DNA from 2 places in the Pullulanibacillus sp. KACC 23026 genome. Region 1 is predicted to be linked to the other one. Evidence: a T-box and tRNA genes for the amino acid it is inferred to sense, from the RefSeq annotation. Region 1 holds a T-box; the other holds one or more tRNA genes.
The links. The T-box of region 1 lies ahead of proS (proline--tRNA ligase). A T-box ahead of a tRNA ligase gene usually reads a tRNA of that ligase, here a tRNA-Pro.

Region 1 (9,639 bases):
CTTTTGAAAACCGGTATCTTGTACTTGCGGTTTTTTCATCGATTTTACTGATGCTAGTCGTCATGTATGTTCCCGTTCTGCAGCCGGTCTTCCACACTGTTCCGTTAACCGTTCGTGATTGGCTGCTCGTCTTAGGTCTTGCTGCAATCCCAACTTTCTTATTGTCAGGCAATCAGCTTTTCAAGAAGGACAAAAGAACAACAGCAAGTCGCGTAAGCAGCCATTAATAATAAAAACAGCATGTGACAAGCTAACGGGTTTTCATTTGTGAGGATCAAAATTGGTCACTTACAAACTTCACCATCAAAAAGGCTTAGAGATGTAACGATCTCTAAGCCTTTTACATTTGCCTCTATGAAAATGGTCATTTGACACTTAAGCGAGTTTGATAAATAAGCGGAGAAATTTCTCTTAATCAAAAAATAGAACAGAACCTATCCTGGTAATTATTTTATTAAGTTAGCCGGGAGTTCTCCTATATAGTTAGCAGAGGGGCGGTAAATGGTATTAGCCTCTGCCTGTTCTAAAACGTGGGCAGTCCATCCTACAATTCGGCTAGCTGAGAAAGTTGGTGTAAAAAGGGATGGATCCAGCCCGATCGCCTTCATGATCGCTGCAGCATAAAATTCAACATTTGTATAAAGCTTGCGTCCTGGTTTGTATTTTTCAAGCAATTCAATCGCTCGTTGCTCTAAAAAATTAGCAAGATCAAGCCATGGATCTTCGCCGCCTATTTGTGAGGAAATTTCTTTTAAGGCTATCGCCCGCGGATCTTTTGTTTTGTATACGCGGTGGCCGAAGCCCATGATTTTTTCACCAGACGAAAGCTTTGATCTTAACCAGCCCTCTACATTCTCTTTTACTTTGATTTCATCCAGCATGTTAAGGACACCCGTCGGTGCTCCTCCATGAAGCGGCCCTTTCATCGTACCGATTGCCCCTGTAATCGCGGAAATAAGATCCGATTCAGAGGAGGAGATGACACGAGCGGTAAAGGTAGAAGCGTTCATGCCGTGTTCCATCGTGAGAATCATGTATGATTCGAGAGCCTTTACATGGGCAGATGAAGGCTCTGTTCCCCTTAGCATATATAAATAGTTTTTTACATGGGTGTAATCTTCATTTGGATCAACAGGCTCTAGACCCAATTGTTTTCTGTATCGATAGGCGATAATGGTGGGGAGTTTTGCTGTTAAATCGATCGCTTCTTCAACAGTTGGCGGCCAAGCATGATCCGGAGTTCCAAGTGAAGAAACAGCCGTACGAAGAACACTCATCAGATCCATTTCAACCGGTAAGGCTTCAAGGATGGCCTTGAGTGAAGCTGGAAGCGCTCTTCCTTTTTTCAATCGCAGCTGTAATTGATCCAATTCATCAGCGTTCGGCAAATACCCGTACCACAATAAGTGAGCAACTTCTTCAAATGTATGTTGGAGTGCGAGCTTCTTCGCCTCGACACCTCGATAAATGAGTAAGCCTGCTTTTCCATCTATAAAACTAAGCTTGGTGTCAGATACCAAAACATCCTTAAGTCCTTTATTTAACATTTCTATACAACCCCCTTCTATTAAGTAGTATACTGTTGATAATTGTTTAAAAAAATTAAATAAAATTAATGATTTTAATTAAATTTATTAAATGATGAGGGGCTATATATATGGAGACAAAGTGGCTTCACACCTTTTTATCAGCCGCCAAAACAGAGAATTTTAGAAAGACTTCTGAACTGTTATTTATCTCTCAACCCACTGTTTCCGTCCATATTAAGTTACTGGAAGCGTATTTGGGCTGTAAGTTGTTTGAGAAACAAGGCCGCCATATTTTTCTTACTGAAGGGGGACAGCGGTTTTTGCCTTATGCCAAAGAGATGGTTGATCTGGATGAGCGAGGCTTTGAAACCATTCAGAGATATAAACAAGGCTTTGAAACAACATTGAAATTAGCTGTTTCGCCACTCATTGCCACCTATTCACTTCCCTACATATTAAGAGACTATCTATCTGAAAATCCAAATGTAGAAGTGGAGGTGAAGGTCGTCGAATCCGAGGTCATTGAGGAACTCGTTTTGTCTGGTGTATGTGACTTGGGTTTATCGCGAATGAACGGCAAATTTAAGGATGTCACCTGTCAAGTGGTTCAGGAAGATCCGGTTCTGTTTGTTGTGCCTCATGATGGCATGGATTTAGAAACCGCACCTGGCTTTGACATCGATCAGTTGCTTCAGGACAACATCCTTCTTACTCAAAATCATCCGGAGTATTGGGAACCGTTATTGGAACAGTTGAGGCATTTAAACTATACATTTCGTTCCATGATGGTTTCACAAGTGGAGGTAACTAAACGATTTATAGAACAGGGAATTGGTCTGTCCTTTTTGCCGCGCTTAACGATTCGAAGGGAATTGTTAGAAGGAAGATTGCTGGATGTTGATTTTCCAGGTCTCTCTTTGCCTCTCGCGAAAACATATGCCTTATATAAAAGAGGAAAATCAGAGGCGAGTCTATTTCTTCACAGGATGAAACAGCTATATGGAACCTAATGTGAGGTCAACTCATTTGATCGAGGGCAGATGAGATGGAAAGTTCCAAATTTGTCTTGAAATTAAGCGATTCCATTAGGTTTGGGTATTGCCATTTGTTTGAGAATCGTCTATGATGAGAACAATAAAAATGACGTTGATTAGGATCAGTAATTTGAAGAGCTTTTCAGAGAGGGAACGGGTGGTGCAAGTTCCTAATGTATCTTCAGATGAACCTGCCTAAGAGTCCTGTATGATCATACAGCGGTTTGTGCCGTTATCACAATAGAGTGTAAAGCGATGCTTTAAACTAGGATGGTACCGCCAGCAATGGTTCCTAGTCTTTAGCATCGCTTTTTATTTTTAAGGAGGATTAAGATGGCGAAGGAATTTGTGGAACGTATTACGTCGATGGAGGACGATTTTGCAAAATGGTACACGGATGTCGTGACAAAAGCGGAATTGATTGACTACTCCAGTGTAAGAGGAAGCATGATTCTCCGTCCGTATGGCTATCGGCTTTGGGAAAATATAAAGCAGGAACTAGACAAAAGAATTAAAGAAACCGGGCATGAAAATGTGTATATGCCATTATTCATTCCAGAAAGTTTACTTCAGAAAGAAAAGGATCATATTGAAGGTTTCGCCCCAGAGGTTGCGTGGGTCACTCATGGCGGTGAAGAAGAGCTTGCGGAACGTTTATGTGTGAGGCCGACTTCAGAAGTTTTATTTGGTGAACACTATAAAACTATAATTCATTCCTATCGCGACTTGCCAAAGCTTTATAATCAATGGTCAAATGTGGTGAGGTGGGAGAAGACGACACGCCCATTCCTAAGAACACTTGAGTTTTTATGGCAGGAGGGTCATACCTGTCATGAGACTGAAGAAGAAGCGATTGAAGAAACGATAAAAATGTTGAACGTCTATGCCTCTATTTGTGAGGAGTATCTCGCCCTTCCAGTAGTAAAAGGTAAAAAGACAGAAAAAGAAAAGTTTGCAGGTGCTGTATCAACCTATACGATTGAAAGCCTTATGCATGACGGAAAAGCATTACAGGCTGGCACCTCCCATTATTTTGGAGAGGGCTTTGCGAAGGCCTTCGACATTCAATTTACCGATCGAGTGGGTAACCGGCAATATGTTAAGCAAACTTCTTGGGGCTTTACGACACGAATAATTGGCGCCATGATTATGGTTCATGGCGATAATCGCGGCCTTGTGGTCCCACCTAAAATAGCGCCTATTCAGGTCGTCATCGTTCCCATTGCCCAACATAAAGAAGGGGTCCTTGATGCCGCTTATAATCTAAAGGAGTCTCTATCTTCAGAAGTCCGAGTGCATCTAGATTCAAGTGATAAAACACCCGGTTGGAAATTCAATGAATATGAAATGAAGGGTGTGCCTATTCGGCTTGAAGTAGGACCGCGTGATCTTGAACAAAACCAGGTTGTATTGGTTAGAAGGGATACGGGTGAAAAGAAAATTGTAAAGGCGGATATCCTGTTATCAGAGATTCAGTCCATGCTTCTAAGTATCCAGCAGGACTTATATAACAAAGCAAAGGGGCACCTTGAGAAAAAGACATCTGCTGCCTCTAATATGAAAGAATTTAAAGAGAAGCTTGAAAACGAGACTGGGTTTATTCAATCGATGTGGTGCGGTAAAGTGGATTGTGAGGAGCAAATTAAAGAAGAAACAGGAGCTACATCCAGATGCATGCCTCTTAAAGAGTTCCAAAAGCCATCGGATACGTGCGTGTATTGCGGAGAAAAAGCAGAGCATCTTGTCTATTGGGCGAAGGCTTATTAAGAAATTCAGGTAGGAAACCTATTTTATGAGGATCCTGCCTGTTGTTACTTAATCTTGCGTCATGACAAATGTATTGCCTTCACTATCCTTAAAGATGGCCTGAGTTCCCCAAGGCTGTTTCTTAGGCGGTTCTACAAACTCAACCCCTTTTGCAGCCCATTCCTTATATGTATGATCGATATTCTCTGTACTGATTGAGGCCATGGCGAATCCGCCAATTTGGCTTTCCATTCCAGGAGGGGTAAAGAGGACAAAGGTTGTTTCGCGATTTTTCCAACCCACTTCGATCCAGCGTGTTCCATTGCCAAAAGGCTGATCTGTTAAACACTCGCATCCCAAACAGTCTGTATAGAACTTTAAGGCGCGATCTTGATTAGCTACTGGTATAGTACAAAATTTGATTTTTGGCATGATTAACCTCCGATATTTTGTATGTTACTCTTAATATACCTAAAAAAAGAATGCGAGGAAATGTAATGAATAATTTAACCAAAATTAAAATAGAAAAACCGGCTAAGGAGATTTTCGAAGCTTTTGTTGACCCCGAGAAAATAGGCGGCTTCTGGTTTTCTTCCTGCTCTGAAAGATGGGAGCAGGGAAAAACCGTTACTTTGAGATATGAAGAATACAACGCTCAAGGTGATATTAAAATTGCTGAGCTTGAGGCTAATAAGAAAATCGTTTTTCACTGGGGCACGAATGGAGAAGGCAATAAAGTAAGCATTTTCTTTACTGAACTAGAGGATCACAGCACATCCGTTGTCATTGAAGAGGAAGGCTTCAGTGTTAATCATGAGGATCAAATTCTTTACCTATTAGATAATAAAGGGGGATGGGTCTATACGTTAACCTGTCTTAAAGCTTATTTGGAATTCGCTGTGACAACACTAAGAGCTAGTTTGATAAAAAAGTAAGCTATTTGCTGCAGCTTGATTGAATAAAGGTTATTCTCTAAGAAAAAAAGAGGATAGTCTTTTTTTATTTCTTAAGAGCATAAGAGATTTGCCATGTTGGAAAATCGGAATATTGTGAATCTATCGTTAGTAGAAAAAAAAGTGGGGGTCATGCAAGTCGCTTTGAATTGAGGAAATGGGACGTCCAATTAGTTCTTATAGTGAGAATGAATTTCAAATGACGTTAAGTGAAAAACAAAACCAACCCAGTGCGAACCAGGCTGGTAAAAAATGAGTCAGTTTATTTTATGACTTTATCAATGGCTTTTTAAATAGAAAATTTCTCGATCATGCTCGGCGATTTTCTGATGAATATATTCCAAATCCACTTTTCGAACCATTTCCTTTTCAATAACACTCACTCTACCAGTCAGTTCATCCACTTTAACAGCCAAATCCTGAACAGCTGCTTTTATAAATGGAATTTCCGCAACATCCTCTTTTGTAGCAAAGTTCTTAAGATCCTCCTTAGTAGGGAAATTCTTAAGGTCATCCTTTGTAGCAAAATTCTTAAGATCCTCCTTAGTAGGGAAATTCTTAAGGTCATCCTTGGTAGCAAAATTCTTAAGATCTTCTTTAGTAGCGAAGTTCTTAAGGTCATCCTTGGTAGCAAAATGCTTAAGATCTTCTTTAGTAGCGAAGTTCTTAAGGTCATCCTTGGTAGCAAAATGCTTAAGATCTTCTTTTGTAGCAAAGTTCTTTAAGTCATCCTTTGTCGCGAAATTAGTCAAGTCGGATTTGGTGACCATTTCCTTCTTCATTTCTTTGATCTCATTCACGATCTCCAAAAGTAATTCCTCACTCATAACACTCACCTCCTTTACCCATATTATAACCCAAAATTCGACAAAAGAAAACACTTGTTCGCATGAAAATGATAAAATTGAAAGTCCAGACAAGACAGCACACTAGAAAAAATTGGGCGAAGTTTATCTGGTGAATTATGTACCTGAATTTCATCTTTATGTCTGCAAGTGAGGCGCTGCAACACGCTTCTTCCGGACAAGCCAGCACACGAAGAAATTCAAAGACGTGATTTCACAAAGGTCATTCAGGTAGTAGGCTTTCGTTAATTTGTTATAATAGTCTCATTGCCTGTTAAATGGTTGCTTTTTGGAGATTTCTATTAGAAAGAAGGTTTGTTAATGAAGCTAAGAGTTTCAGCGGTGCAATATCATTTGCATACGATCGATTCATTTGATGAATTTGCACGGCAAGTCGAGCACTATATTAAAACTGCAGAAGAATTTTCTTCTGATTTTATCATATTCCCTGAATTTTTTACCACTCAACTCATGTCTATTCAAAATGAATTTGGTGAGCCGTTAACCATTGACCAGCTTCACCATTTCACAGAGCAATATCATTCATTGTTTACCACTTTCGCGACCCAAACCAATATGCACATTATTGCGGGAACGCATGTTATTAATAGAAACGGAAAATTATATAATGTTGCTCACCTGTTTTATCCAGACGGAAGAATAGCAGAGCAGGCGAAGCTTCACATGACACCGACAGAAGTCGATGAATGGAACATGAGTCCAGGAGAGGCTCTTCAAGTATTCGAGACAGAAAAAGGAACCATCGCAATGTTAACTTGCTATGACATTGAATTTCCTGAAATTGTTCGCATGGCAAAAGCGAAAGGGGCAGATGTTATTTTCTGTCCTTCTTGTACAGATGATCGCCACGGTTTCCATCGCGTGAGATACTCAAGTCATGCGAGAGCTATTGAAAATCAAGTCTATGTTGTGACAACTGGAACGGTTGGATCGCTTCAGACCGTTGACTTTATGAGAGGCAACTTCGGGCAGGCTGCTATCATCACACCGAATGATGTTCCATTCCCACCAAAAGGAATTCTAGCTGAAGGCGAAATTAATCAAGACATGATCGTAACAGCTGACCTTGACTTAGAACTGCTCTATCAGGTTCGCGAACACGGATCAGTGACAACCTGGCGCGACCGTCGAACAGACCTTTACCCGGATTGGGAGCACTTCAAAGTTAAAACACCGGCTGATTAAGTACACTTAATGGCGCGACTAATAAAACCACTTAGACAACATCGGTGGAATGACTACAAGTAAAAGAATTGTTTTTATAGACTAGAATTTTTTCTAATTATCCTGATGGGTGAGGGGTTCCATTGGATTTTTCCGTTTTTAAAATTAAATCGAATTACAAAAACACTTGATGGTCAACTGACATCAGGTGTTTTTTATTGCTATAAAGTGAAAAAGGATTTTAAAAAAGAGCGGTTTAAAACGATTATGAATCCCTATCTAAGTCAAATAGTGTTAAAATAAATTCAATTGTAAGTTTAAAGAGAATGCGAGGAGGAGTAGCATGATCATCTATCCTATTTTACATAAAGGGGCAACCATCGGTGTTACAGCACCGTCATCTGGGATTGAGCCTGAGTTACATCATTTGGTAAAACAGGCTTGTGATCGCTTGCAACAGGAAGGGTATCGGACTATCTGTGGTGATACTGTATGGACACAGGAAAAAGCGAAATCAGCTATCGCAAAGGTTCGTGCAGAAGAACTTAACCAAATGTTGCAGGATTCTAAAATTGACCTTATTTTACCACCATGGGGCGGTGAGCTGCTCATCGAAATTCTAGATTTGTTGGACTATAAGGCGATGGATACTAAATGGATCATGGGGTATTCGGACACAAGCGGTCTTCTTCTTGCGATCACTCTCAAAACAGGTATAGCGACTGCTCATGGAGTCAATTTAGTTGATTTAAGAGGAGAATTTTCGGATACAACGACAGCCCTTTGGGAGACTGTTCTCAGCACAAAGGCAGGGGATTCCGTTGTCCAGCAATCTTCTCCTTTTTATCAAAAGGAATGGCATCATGACAATCCCTCTCCTTGTGTCTATCATCTGACGGAAAAAACGGAGTGGAAGACTATACAGGGGACGAACATCCATGTAACCGGCCGTTTACTAGGTGGATGTGTGGATATTATTCGGCATTTAATTGGAACTCCTTTTGGTGATGTACAAGCTTTTAGGGAAGAGTATATCAGTGGCGATCCGATAGTATGGTACCTAGAAAATTGTGAGCTATCGACAACGGATCTCAAGAGAACTCTTGTTCAAATGAAGCTTGCCGGCTGGTTTGATCATTGTACTGGGATTCTGTTTGGAAGAAGCGACGCCAATGAACCAGTTGAAAACTATGAAGTGATCGATATCTATAAAGAGCTATCTGAGGAGCTTAACGTCCCAATTGTATATGATATTGACTGCGGGCATGTGCCGCCGCAAATCACTTTTATAAATGGAGCCTATGCAGAGATTGATGTGACAGAAGCCGGAAATGCAACGGTTATTCAACACTTCAGATAACATGAAATTTAACCGATTGGTTCGTCAACTTTTAATAAAATAAAGCTAATCCTATTATGGAGGATAAAGAAAGGCGGCACTCCACCAAGGTTCTAACGGACACTGAAGAGGGAGAAAAGGGGCTGTAATGGACTGAGTGTCCATTACAGCCTTAAAACGCGCGCCGCTAATGTTCTTACTGACATGAATACTACATGGAAAAAAACGTTGACCCCTCTAAGTCTGGTTGGGGTTGAACGATCAAATAAAGGAGTTGGCTATGGTGCCGACGTTTTCAGAAAAGGAAGTTAAAAGTGTATTAACACGAACACGAGGTTATTTAAATGGCTACAGTCATTCACTGAATCCTTATAAAGGCTGTGTTTACGGTTGTTCCTATTGCTATGTTCGAAGACTCCCAGTGAGTTTGTTTCATGAAGGGGAATGGGGAACGTGGGTGGAGGCGAAAACAAATGCGAAAGAGGTTCTTTCAAAAGAAATCAAGCGTGAGAAGAAGAAGGGACCTGTTACTATTTTTATGTCCTCGAGTACGGATCCTTATCAGCCATTAGAGCATAAATTAGGGATTACCCACAAACTATTAGAGGTGTTGACTGAGCCAGACTGCAAGCCGGATTTTTTATTCGTTCAAACCCGATCCCCACTTGTTATAAGGGATATTGCCCTTTTTAAAGCGTTAAAGGACCGGGTAATGATAAGTATCACGATTGAGACCGATCAAGACGAAGTACGCAAACGTTTTGCGCCGGCAAGCCCGCCTATTCCTGCACGTTTAAAGGCATTAAAAACTTTAAGCGATGAGGGGATCCCTAATCAAGCCGCTGTGGCTCCTCTTTTACCCTCAACCACTGACTTTCCCGCAGTTCTCCAAGAAGTGACTAAGCGCATTTGTTTGGATGATTTTTTTCAAGGGGATGGCGCAGGCGGAAAACGGACAAATGCGTTGAATATACCAGCTTTATTCAAAGCGGAAGAACGGGAGACATG
Region 2 (9,639 bases), 2.4 Mb from region 1:
AAGTAAAGCGCCGATTCGGGCCGTACGCCATGCCCATCCTGTATGGTAATCAGCTTATTGGCCGTGTCGACCCGTTGCTCGATCGGAAAGAAGGCAAGCTCATCATCCGTTTCCTGCACCTTGAACCTTCTATCAAGGTCACCTCTGCACTTAAGAATAAACTGTCACAAGCTTTGGTGGCATTCGCTCAGTTTCATGGCGTGCAAGACGTTGAGATTCAAAGGCTAGAGCCCCAGGACTCTTTATAATGGGATTAAGCAGCAAGGCACGACGGCCCCTCACCCTTAGCCTTAGAGTCGTTCACTTTCTTTTTCATCAACCGACACTTTTGTACGCCAACAAACAACTTGTTACACAGGATCAGCTCTCACAATAAAACGAATAAAGGCTAACTAACACTTCTTTAGTGCATTCGCCTTGTCATTCCTCCCTGTTCTGTGCCACAATTATAAAGGATGGAGGCATCCATTGATTTACATACAAAAATGAAACCGCTTTAGGCTGTGAAGTTTAGCTATTTGGCGGACTATCAGTAGGAGGAATGAGCGTTGAGAACGATTAAACTTGGGACTAGTAATCTAGAAGTACCGGTAGTGGCAGTAGGCTGCATGCGCTTAAATTCACTGGAGAAAGCTCAAGCAGAACGTTTTGTTCAGAAGGCACTTGATCTTGGAGCCAATTTCTTTGACCATGCGGATATCTACGGCGGCGGGACATGCGAAGAAATTTTTGCAGATGCTATTCATATGAGTGACGACGTCCGAGAAAAAATCATTCTTCAATCTAAATGCGGCATTAGACCGGATAAAGGAATGTTCGATTTCTCCAAAGAACATATTTTGGCATCGGTTGACGGTATTTTAAAGCGTTTGAAAACAGACTATTTAGACATCCTTCTACTCCACCGTCCCGATACATTGGTTGAGCCAGAAGAAGTAGCTGAGGCTTTTGATCAATTAGAGAGTTCTGGCAAGGTTCGCCACTTCGGCGTTTCCAACCAAAACCCTATGCAAATTAACCTGCTAAAAAAATATGTCAAACAGCCGATTGTAGCGAATCAGCTTCAGTTGAGTATTACCAATTCAACGATGATCTCACAAGGCTTCAATGTAAACATGGAAAACGATTCTGCAGTCAACCGTGATGGCAGCATCCTTGACTATTGTCGGTTGAATGACATCACGATTCAGCCATGGTCCCCTTTCCAATATGGTTTCTTTGAAGGGGTTTTCCTTGATAACGACAAGTTCCCTGAATTAAATCAAAAAATTGATGAAATCGCTAAGAAATATGATGTAAGCAACACAACGATTGCCATTGCCTGGCTCCTTCGTCATCCGGCCAACATGCAGCCTGTCACTGGAACTATGAATGAGGGCCGTTTAGCCGATTGTGTGAAAGCAAGCGAAATCACTTTAACCCGTGAGGAATGGTATGAAATCTTCCGTGCAGCAGGGAATGTCCTTCCTTAATGGTTTGATTTTCAGCAGGTGGAACTAAGTGGGTCAAACAGGAAACGAGCACTTTGATTGAATCAGAGTGCTTGTTTTTTATTTTTTTAATAAACATTTCATTGGGAGGACATATATAGCCAGTTCGATTAGACTATAAACTGAGATAGTTAATTAAGGAGGCCGCTTTAGTGTTCATGGCAATGGGTTTATTTATATTAGCCGGTATAACTGAGATTGGCGGCGGTTATTTGATCTGGCTGTGGATTAAGGACGGATACCCGCTTTACATAGGCCTATTAGGCGGTATTAGTCTCATCCTGTATGGAATTATTGCTGCCTTCCAAGCTTTTCCTTCCTTCGGCCGTGTGTACGCCGCTTATGGCGGTGTTTTTATCTTCCTATCCATCTTATGGGGCTGGTGGATCGATAAAAAAACACCCGATAGTTATGATTGGATCGGTGCAGCAGTGTGCCTAATCGGCGCCTCGATCATCCTCTTTGCACCCCGTCACTAATGTTTTCAACCCACTTGGGGAATTCCTAAGATGATGATTCAATTTGGAGGTGAGGGCTAATGACCGACGGTGCTTACATGGCCGTTTTTGCATGCTTCATGGGGGGGCTTACACTAGTTGGGCTGAACTTTATTAGAGTCCAGAAAAATAAAAGCAAGTAAGTTAGCTCACTAAGAAACAAGGGATGCCCGCGTTTCTTGAATCGATACAAGGACATCCCTACATGTAAAATGCTCCTATTCACCTAACAAAAACCCCCCTCAAATGAAAAAAGAGACTATTCAGCAGCAAAGTAACCGGTCCAACCAGTCCTTCACTAAAACGAGTCCCTTCAAATAATTCATAGGCCACCGTGTTTCTGGGCTCGCTAAAAATTGGAGATGGCTTTCGATTGCCTGAGCAGCTTTAGTCTAGGATATATCACCTATTGAACCGATTACGGATTTATAAAAAGGAGCCTCGAGAAATTGGCTAAGGCCCCTTTATAAGTAAGTTTTGCCAAACCACCCTGTTTAAAATTATGACTGGGTTGCTTTTCTTACGGCAGGAGCAACCTCGGTGGCTAAAAGCTCAATATTCTTGGCAACTGTTTTAAAAGGCATGCCGCCAATGTCGATCTGGGCTAAGAAACGCCGATGCCCAAACGCTTCATATTGGCGCAAAATTTTTTCCGTTACCTGCTGAGGGCTTCCTACAAATAAGGCTTGATCGGGTGAGGCTTGAAAATTGAATTCGTCACGGATCGCTGGTGTTGTCGGCTTACCCAGTTGCTGATTCAGCGTCATCCAATAATTAGCGTGATAGGGATAATACTCATCAAGCGCTTGTTGAGTCGTCTTTCCAATAAACGCATGACCGGTCACGCCCACTTGTAATTCAGTCGGCGAATAACCTGCTTGTTGACCCGCCTGCCGGTAAAGGTCCGCGAGCGCCTTGAAGCGTTGCCAGTCTCCTAACAAAATCCCCATCGCTAAGCCCGCTCCATATCGGCCTGCTCTGGAAGCACTCTCAAGCGTTCCTCCTACGCCAACCCATATAGGAATCTTTTTCTGGGCAGGGCGAGGGGCAATTTCTGCATCATGAAGGGGTGTTCGATAGCGCCCGCTCCACGTTACTTTTTTGGATGTATTTAGCTTCTGAAGTAAATCCAGATGTTCCTCAAATAATTGGTCATAATGCGATCGGTCATAGCCAAACAATGAAAAAGCTTCGCCAAATGCCCCGCGACCGGCAATAATCTCTGCCCTTCCTTTGGATAAAATATCAAGCGTTGCAAATTCTTCAAACAGTCTAACAGGGTCCACTGTATTTAAGACAGTCGTCGCGCTTGTAAGTTTGATCTGTTTCGTCACTTGTGAGATAGCTGAAAGAGCTACTACAGGAGTCGAAATAGCATAATCTAAACGGTGATGCTCACCTAATCCAAAAACATCCAAGCCTGCTTCATCAGCAAGTTTTGCCGCTTGAATGAGTTCTTCAAGCCGCTGGTCGGCACTGATTGCCTTCCCAGTATGAGGATTGGGGGATAAGTCGGCTAAAGAATAAATACCTATTTCCATTCCCCTGTTTTTGCTTGTATTGTCTCCAATCATCGCTCTCCCTCCGACTTTGTACGATCTATATTTATAGAAATAGTCTAAAGAAATTCTATGGTCAGATATACTATATTCTTAAACCAAAGTGAACGAACCCTGTCCTTTAGGAATTAGACGTTTGTCACGAAAAATAAACTATAAGAGGCTGGGACAGAGAAGTAGTTGACGAATAGAAAAAACCGAACCTATTCACACCTTTAACGTGATGGGTTCGGTTTTTCATTTATAAGTTAAGTCAGTTATGAAACGCTAGTTAAACTACATCGCTTTCCTAGGGCACGGCCTCTCTCCCTTTTATTCTCATTATTGCATTTGGTACTGGAAACGATGAAGGTTTGCGAACACACCGCCTTTTTCCACTAATTCATCATGACGGCCTTCCTCTGCAATCCCGTCCTCTGTGACGACAACGATTCGGTCCGCGTGTCGAATCGTTGCCAGTCGATGGGCAATAATCAAGGTTGTTCGATTCTTAGCAAGCTCATTCAAAGCACTTTGAATAATCATTTCGGTCTCGGTATCCAGAGCAGAGGTTGCTTCATCTAAAATCAAAATGGGTGGATTCTTCAAGAACATGCGTGCGATGGCAATACGTTGCTTTTGACCGCCTGAGAGTTTCAGACCTCTTTCCCCGATTTGGGTCTCATAGCCGTCCGGCAAGGAATGAATAAACTCCTCCAGATGGGCTCGTCTTGCCGCATCCTGTATGTCCTCATCTGTCGCGTTCAACTTCCCATAAGCAATATTTTCCCTTAATGTGCCTGTAAAAAGGAACACGTCCTGCTGAACAATCCCAATCTGCGAACGAAGGGATTCCTTCGTCATATCACGAACATCAATTCCATCTATCGTAATCCGTCCTTCATTCACATCATAAAAACGAGGGATGAGTGTGCAAATCGTACTTTTCCCTGCTCCAGACGGGCCGACAAATGCAACCGTTTCTCCCGCTTGAATCCTTAGGTCAATTCCTTTCAACACCGGTTTATTATCATCATATTGGAATCGGACGTGCTCAAACTGAATGTCACCTTTTAATTCGGAAGCCTCGATGGCATTCTCACGATTGACGACCTCTGGTTCTTCTCTTAACAAGTCCATGAATCGCTTAAACCCTGCCATGCCTCTTGGATAAAGCTCCATTAACGCACTGATTTTATCAACTGGCTTGAACAATACGTTTACATATAAAACAAAACTCACCAGTTCCCCATAAGAAAGTCTGTGCTTAAAGCTCAGCCAAGCCCCGAGCACCAGGACAATAAGCATCATAAAGCGAGTCAACATATAAATACCTGCGTCACTATAGGACATGGTAAAATAAGCGCCAAGCTTGGCTTTTCGATACGTCTGATTATTCTTACGGAAAAGGGAAATCTCATGGCGCTCATTCGTAAACGACTGAACAACTCGGGCTCCGGAAACACTGTCCTCTACCCGTGCATTCACATTCCCAATATCCTCATACATCCGATCCCACGATTTATTCATTTTCAAATTACAAATCACAATCAATAGAGTGAGAAAAGGCAATACACAAACCGTCACAAGAGCCAAAGTCATATTAATTCTGAGCATGATTAAAAAGGCACCAAGAATCGTCATAATCGTAATAAAGAGATCCTCTGGTCCATGATGAGCAAGCTCTCCTATATCAAACAGGTCATTGGTAATTCGACTCATAATATGCCCCGTCTTCACGTTATCAAAAAACTTAAAGGATTGCTTCTGAACATGTTCAAACAACTCTTGTCTCATATCTGTTTCAATATTAATTCCAAGCATATGTCCCCAATAGCTCACGATAAATTGTAAGAACGTGCTGACGACATAGAGTGCAAGCAGTCCGGCACTCACTGATACAATGGTAGACCAATTCCCATGCGGCAACAGAGAATCGATAAACCATTGAACCGCAAGCGGAAACCCCAGTTCTAGAATAGCAACAATAATCGCACAAGTGAAGTCCATAATGAACAGTCGCCGATGCGGGACATAATACGAAAAAAAACGCTTAACCATGCTTTTCTCCCCTTTTTTTAAATCTATTTCTACTTCTGCAGCCTTTCAATTTGCCCGTCACCTGAGAAGCTTGACTCGGATTGACAAATTTGATCCTCTCAAGTTGGGCTATCCAAGAATTCTCATTCATTATAACTGATGAAAAAACCTTATAACATGGGGAAGCTCAATTTACTTTGACCTGAACCCCTTTTTTCAAAGACCCCACTTACAAACAATCAGACTCCCATTAGCTCTTGAAAACACCCCAAGAGATAATTAAACTTTCAGAATCATTCGCTTGATGTCCGTCTAATAAATTGGTAAGATAAGATTATGATGCCGGGGCGTGGCTCAGCTTGGTACGAGCGCTACACTGGGGGTGTAGAGGTCGCAGGTTCAAATCCTGTCGCTCCGATTGATTCAAGTTGCGGGAATAGCGTCAAAACGATTCTTCCACTTGGGAGAATCGTTTTTCATACTTAGCCGCTTTTCTTTATTAACGAACGAAAGGGAGAACGCCATGTCTTTAGAAAGTGTGAAAGCCCATTTTCAAAAGTGGAACCGTGAGAATGATATTATGGAATTTGATTCTTCCAGTGCAACCGTTGAAGAAGCCGCCGCTACCATTGGCGTGGAGCCTGAGCGGATCGCTAAAACCTTATCATTTAGAGGCTCTGATGATCTGGCAGTCCTAGTAGTGGCAGCAGGGGATGCTAAAATTGATAATAAAAAGTTTCGTCACTTTTTTGGAATGAAAGCACGCATGCTAAGTCCTGAGGAGGTGCTAGAACAGACCGGACATGCTATCGGCGGTGTCTGTCCTTTTGGGCTCGCGCATGATTTGGATGTTTACCTAGATGTCTCACTCAAGCGATTTCATACCGTCTTTCCCGCTTGCGGAAGCCGACATTCAGCCATTGAACTGAATCTAGATGATTTGAGTACCTTTTCCTCGGCAAAGGACTGGATCGATGTTTGCAAGGGCTGGCAAAACGAGGAGGGAGAAAGTTCATAACCCAATCCTTCTTCTGCGTTAGGCCACCGAACGCCCAAAAAAATTCAAATGGCTATTCCAACCGTTCGGCACATTGAATCAGCGCGGTCAACGTTTCATCCCATTGTGCAAGCAGGCACTCCTTTGGCCATTTTTCTGGGGGATTTTTCAAGTCCTTTTCGATTAAAAGAAGCATCCATAGCGAGAAGATCGCTGAAAATGTGTAATAATCCTTTTTAAAAGCCCCCCGCTCAAGCCTTCTCCCTGTTTGGTCGACAGCTGCTAAATAGCCGTCAAGCGCCTTTTCACGCAAATCCGAGGTGACTGTCTTAGGAAATAAAGGATGGGAAAGATCCAAGAGATGATACAAATCCCAATACCGCATGTTAAGATGAGCATGCTCCCAGTCCAGGACCACCACCCGATTCCCACTTGCAGCGTAATTGCCGAGATGCAGATCACCATGCGAAAACACTAGTTCCTGACTTAACGAGTCATTAAGATGCTTAAATACTTTAGCTATCACCGATTGATAGGGTTTAAATGATGACGAGTTTAGACGATTCCTCTTTTCAGCCAATAGCGTCTCGATCATTTCAGCAATTGGCGGCTTAGGTCCCAGAAGACCAGAAACCTTCAGATGATCAATTGGAAAGGCATGCCAATGAGCAATGGTTTTCGCCATTTGAAGAACACTCTTTTCTTCAAACTGATGGGTCAATGCCCCCATATCCTCAAAAATAATCCAGCTATGTTCGGGTTTATCCGACTGAGAGGCGGCTACGATTTTGGGGGCAGGAACCTTCAAATCGGGCAAAACCTGTTCATAAATCCATCTCTCTTTGCCGAATTGACTTGGATTCGTGAGCGGCTTAAAAATATAGCTTTCTGTGGGCGTCAGAAAAAAGCGTTCTACTTTCCGTCCATTTGTTCCAACGTAGAGCGTTTCACATCGAAAGAGACTATTCTCATTCAAATAGCCTTCTGGCAGTACACATTCCATAATATTGCCCATTCCCCAACACCCTCTCAAATAGAGCCATTTTCCTGATTTTTATCTATTATTCTATAGAACAATTGAAAATTAAGCGAGAAAGAAGACCGAAAAATTAAAAGCCAATTCCTGTCCATCTTATGACATGAATCGGCTTTTTTGATTATTCAATAGAGGATTTCATTCGTTCATACATGGCTTTACACGTTTCATCAATCTCATCTCTTGAAAGTCGCAACGCTCTTGCTGATGTCCCGAAGCCAAACTCTAATTTCCCTTCTTCCAACCCCGCAAAAATTGAATCCGCAAACTCATCGACATTTGCCCCAAAGGTGTGCAGACCAACGCCGCCTAAGTCTGTATTGACAGCTGGCGGAGCAACTTCAATCACCTCAACAGCCGTTTGCGACAATTGGAGCCGCAAACTCATCGTAAAAGAATGAAGGGCTGCCTTTGTCGCCGAATAAATCGGAGCTATGGCCATTGGCGTAAAAGCAAGTCCTGAGGTTACATTAATGATCGCTGCCTCTTTCTTTTCAGCTAAATGCGGAGCAAAGAGCATAGCTAAATGAAAAGGCGCTTCAATATTTGAGCGAATTTCCATATTAAAATAGTCCCATTCGTTCATCGCATCGGCCTTTAAGATATTGAACCGCTGCTGAATGCCAGCATTATTCACCAAAACGTCCAAATCAGGATGGTTCTTCATTACCCATTCAAAAAGAGCCCCTCTTTCAGAAGCCTCGGTCAAATCGCAAGAATAAGTAGCCGCTTCTGGAAACTGCTCTTTGAACTCTTGAAGCCTTGTCTCCCGTCTTCCGCAAACAATAACTTTACTGCCTGCTTTCAAAAAACGTTCCGCAAAAGCGCGCCCAATTCCTGTCGCACCACCTGTTATAAGAACCGTATGACCAGATAACTTCATCCCAATCCCTCTTTTCTACTGTTCTTCAATTAATAAAGTATACCTTGTTTCATTAGGTTTCCCAAATTACCGTTACCGATAATATAAGATGCATTTTATCACTTCCTCCAGCCCTTTTAACGGAACTAGTCCTAAATGAGACAACCCTTAGCATATAAATAAAACAGATATAAAAAGAGAGGAAGTATGAAAGGTGTTTCATGAATTTGATAAAGCAATTGTCGGCATGTCACTGCTTCGTGTATTATCCGGAACAATTGAAATCACGGTTGCCATTTTCATATTTCGGCTCAATGATATCAGTAAGGCCTTAGTTCTTAATAGCTCTTTGGCCTTAGTCGGCCCATGTATCCTTATCCTCACGACTGCCATTGGGGTATTAGGCCTAGCGGAAAAAATTTCTTTTATGAGGATTTTTATTATATTTGCTGGTATTTTATTGATCTTAATCGGCTCCAGAATGAAATAAGGATTCAAGTCTTGTGCTAAGCAACTCGGGCCTCTCTTCTGGAAAAAAAAGCCATACCCCCCTGAATCCTTACACTTTCAAGAGCCAACACTTAATATTTCCTTTCTTCAGGAGATGCTGTTATAATGACCCCGATAACCTGTTAATTCTAACCTAAAACTTTCGCGAAATTTTAGCCTTTATATAGATTATTCGCAAACAGGATTGAAGGAGGCATTATGTTTATAATAATTGGTATTCTGGTTGTAGGTGTTGCACTTAAGCTATACCTCAACTCCCTGCATCTGCGAAAGCTTCCTTACCTCGAGATAAAAAATGGCGTAACTGACCATCTTGACCAGATGGCTATTCTTGATTTGCGAGATTTCAACCAATCCTATAAATCTCCTATTAACAATGCACTCAACATTCCATCAGCTTATCTTAAAAGATATTATTCCGAGATTCCAAATAAGGCGATAGTCATCGTTGCCTCAGAACCTCGTCTTGTGGCGGCTGACATCCAATTCCTAAAACGCAAAGGACACCGAATCGTTGGATTACTCAATCCCGAGCCACATGAAAAATGCGTTTTGAACGCTTGCAAATCCCTTTGATGAAAAAGACAGCGAACTTACCGTTCACTGTCTTTTTTTTGTACGGCTAAAATTAGATCTTTACTCATGACGTCTTCGGCATGAACCACTCTA

Region 2: it has a tRNA-Pro gene. The T-box ahead of proS (proline--tRNA ligase) is inferred to sense a tRNA for this amino acid. The anticodon was not compared.

What each region holds. Positions count from the first base shown of each region.
Region 1 is NZ_CP119107.1:2,560,827-2,570,465, reverse strand. It holds gene PU629_RS11970 (cation-translocating P-type ATPase) at 1-227, shown strand, start outside; gene PU629_RS11965 (citrate synthase/methylcitrate synthase) at 447-1,553, opposite strand; gene PU629_RS11960 (LysR family transcriptional regulator) at 1,658-2,539, shown strand; T-box leader at 2,667-2,860, shown strand; gene proS (proline--tRNA ligase) at 2,897-4,330, shown strand; gene PU629_RS11950 (VOC family protein) at 4,379-4,741, opposite strand; gene PU629_RS11945 (SRPBCC domain-containing protein) at 4,807-5,244, shown strand; gene PU629_RS11940 (hypothetical protein) at 5,541-6,089, opposite strand; gene PU629_RS11935 (carbon-nitrogen hydrolase family protein) at 6,429-7,313, shown strand; gene PU629_RS11930 (S66 family peptidase) at 7,636-8,652, shown strand; gene PU629_RS11925 (SPL family radical SAM protein) at 8,912-9,639, shown strand, end outside.
Region 2 is NZ_CP119107.1:174,739-184,377, reverse strand. It holds gene PU629_RS00865 (winged helix-turn-helix domain-containing protein) at 1-248, shown strand, start outside; gene PU629_RS00860 (aldo/keto reductase) at 549-1,472, shown strand; gene PU629_RS00855 (YnfA family protein) at 1,649-1,969, shown strand; gene PU629_RS00850 (LLM class flavin-dependent oxidoreductase) at 2,488-3,561, opposite strand; gene PU629_RS00845 (ABC transporter ATP-binding protein) at 3,868-5,586, opposite strand; tRNA gene PU629_RS00840 (tRNA-Pro) at 5,909-5,983, shown strand; gene PU629_RS00835 (YbaK/EbsC family protein) at 6,089-6,583, shown strand; gene PU629_RS00830 (phosphotransferase family protein) at 6,636-7,577, opposite strand; gene PU629_RS00825 (SDR family oxidoreductase) at 7,720-8,481, opposite strand; gene PU629_RS00820 (YqhV family protein) at 8,675-8,950, shown strand; gene PU629_RS00815 (hypothetical protein) at 9,169-9,546, shown strand.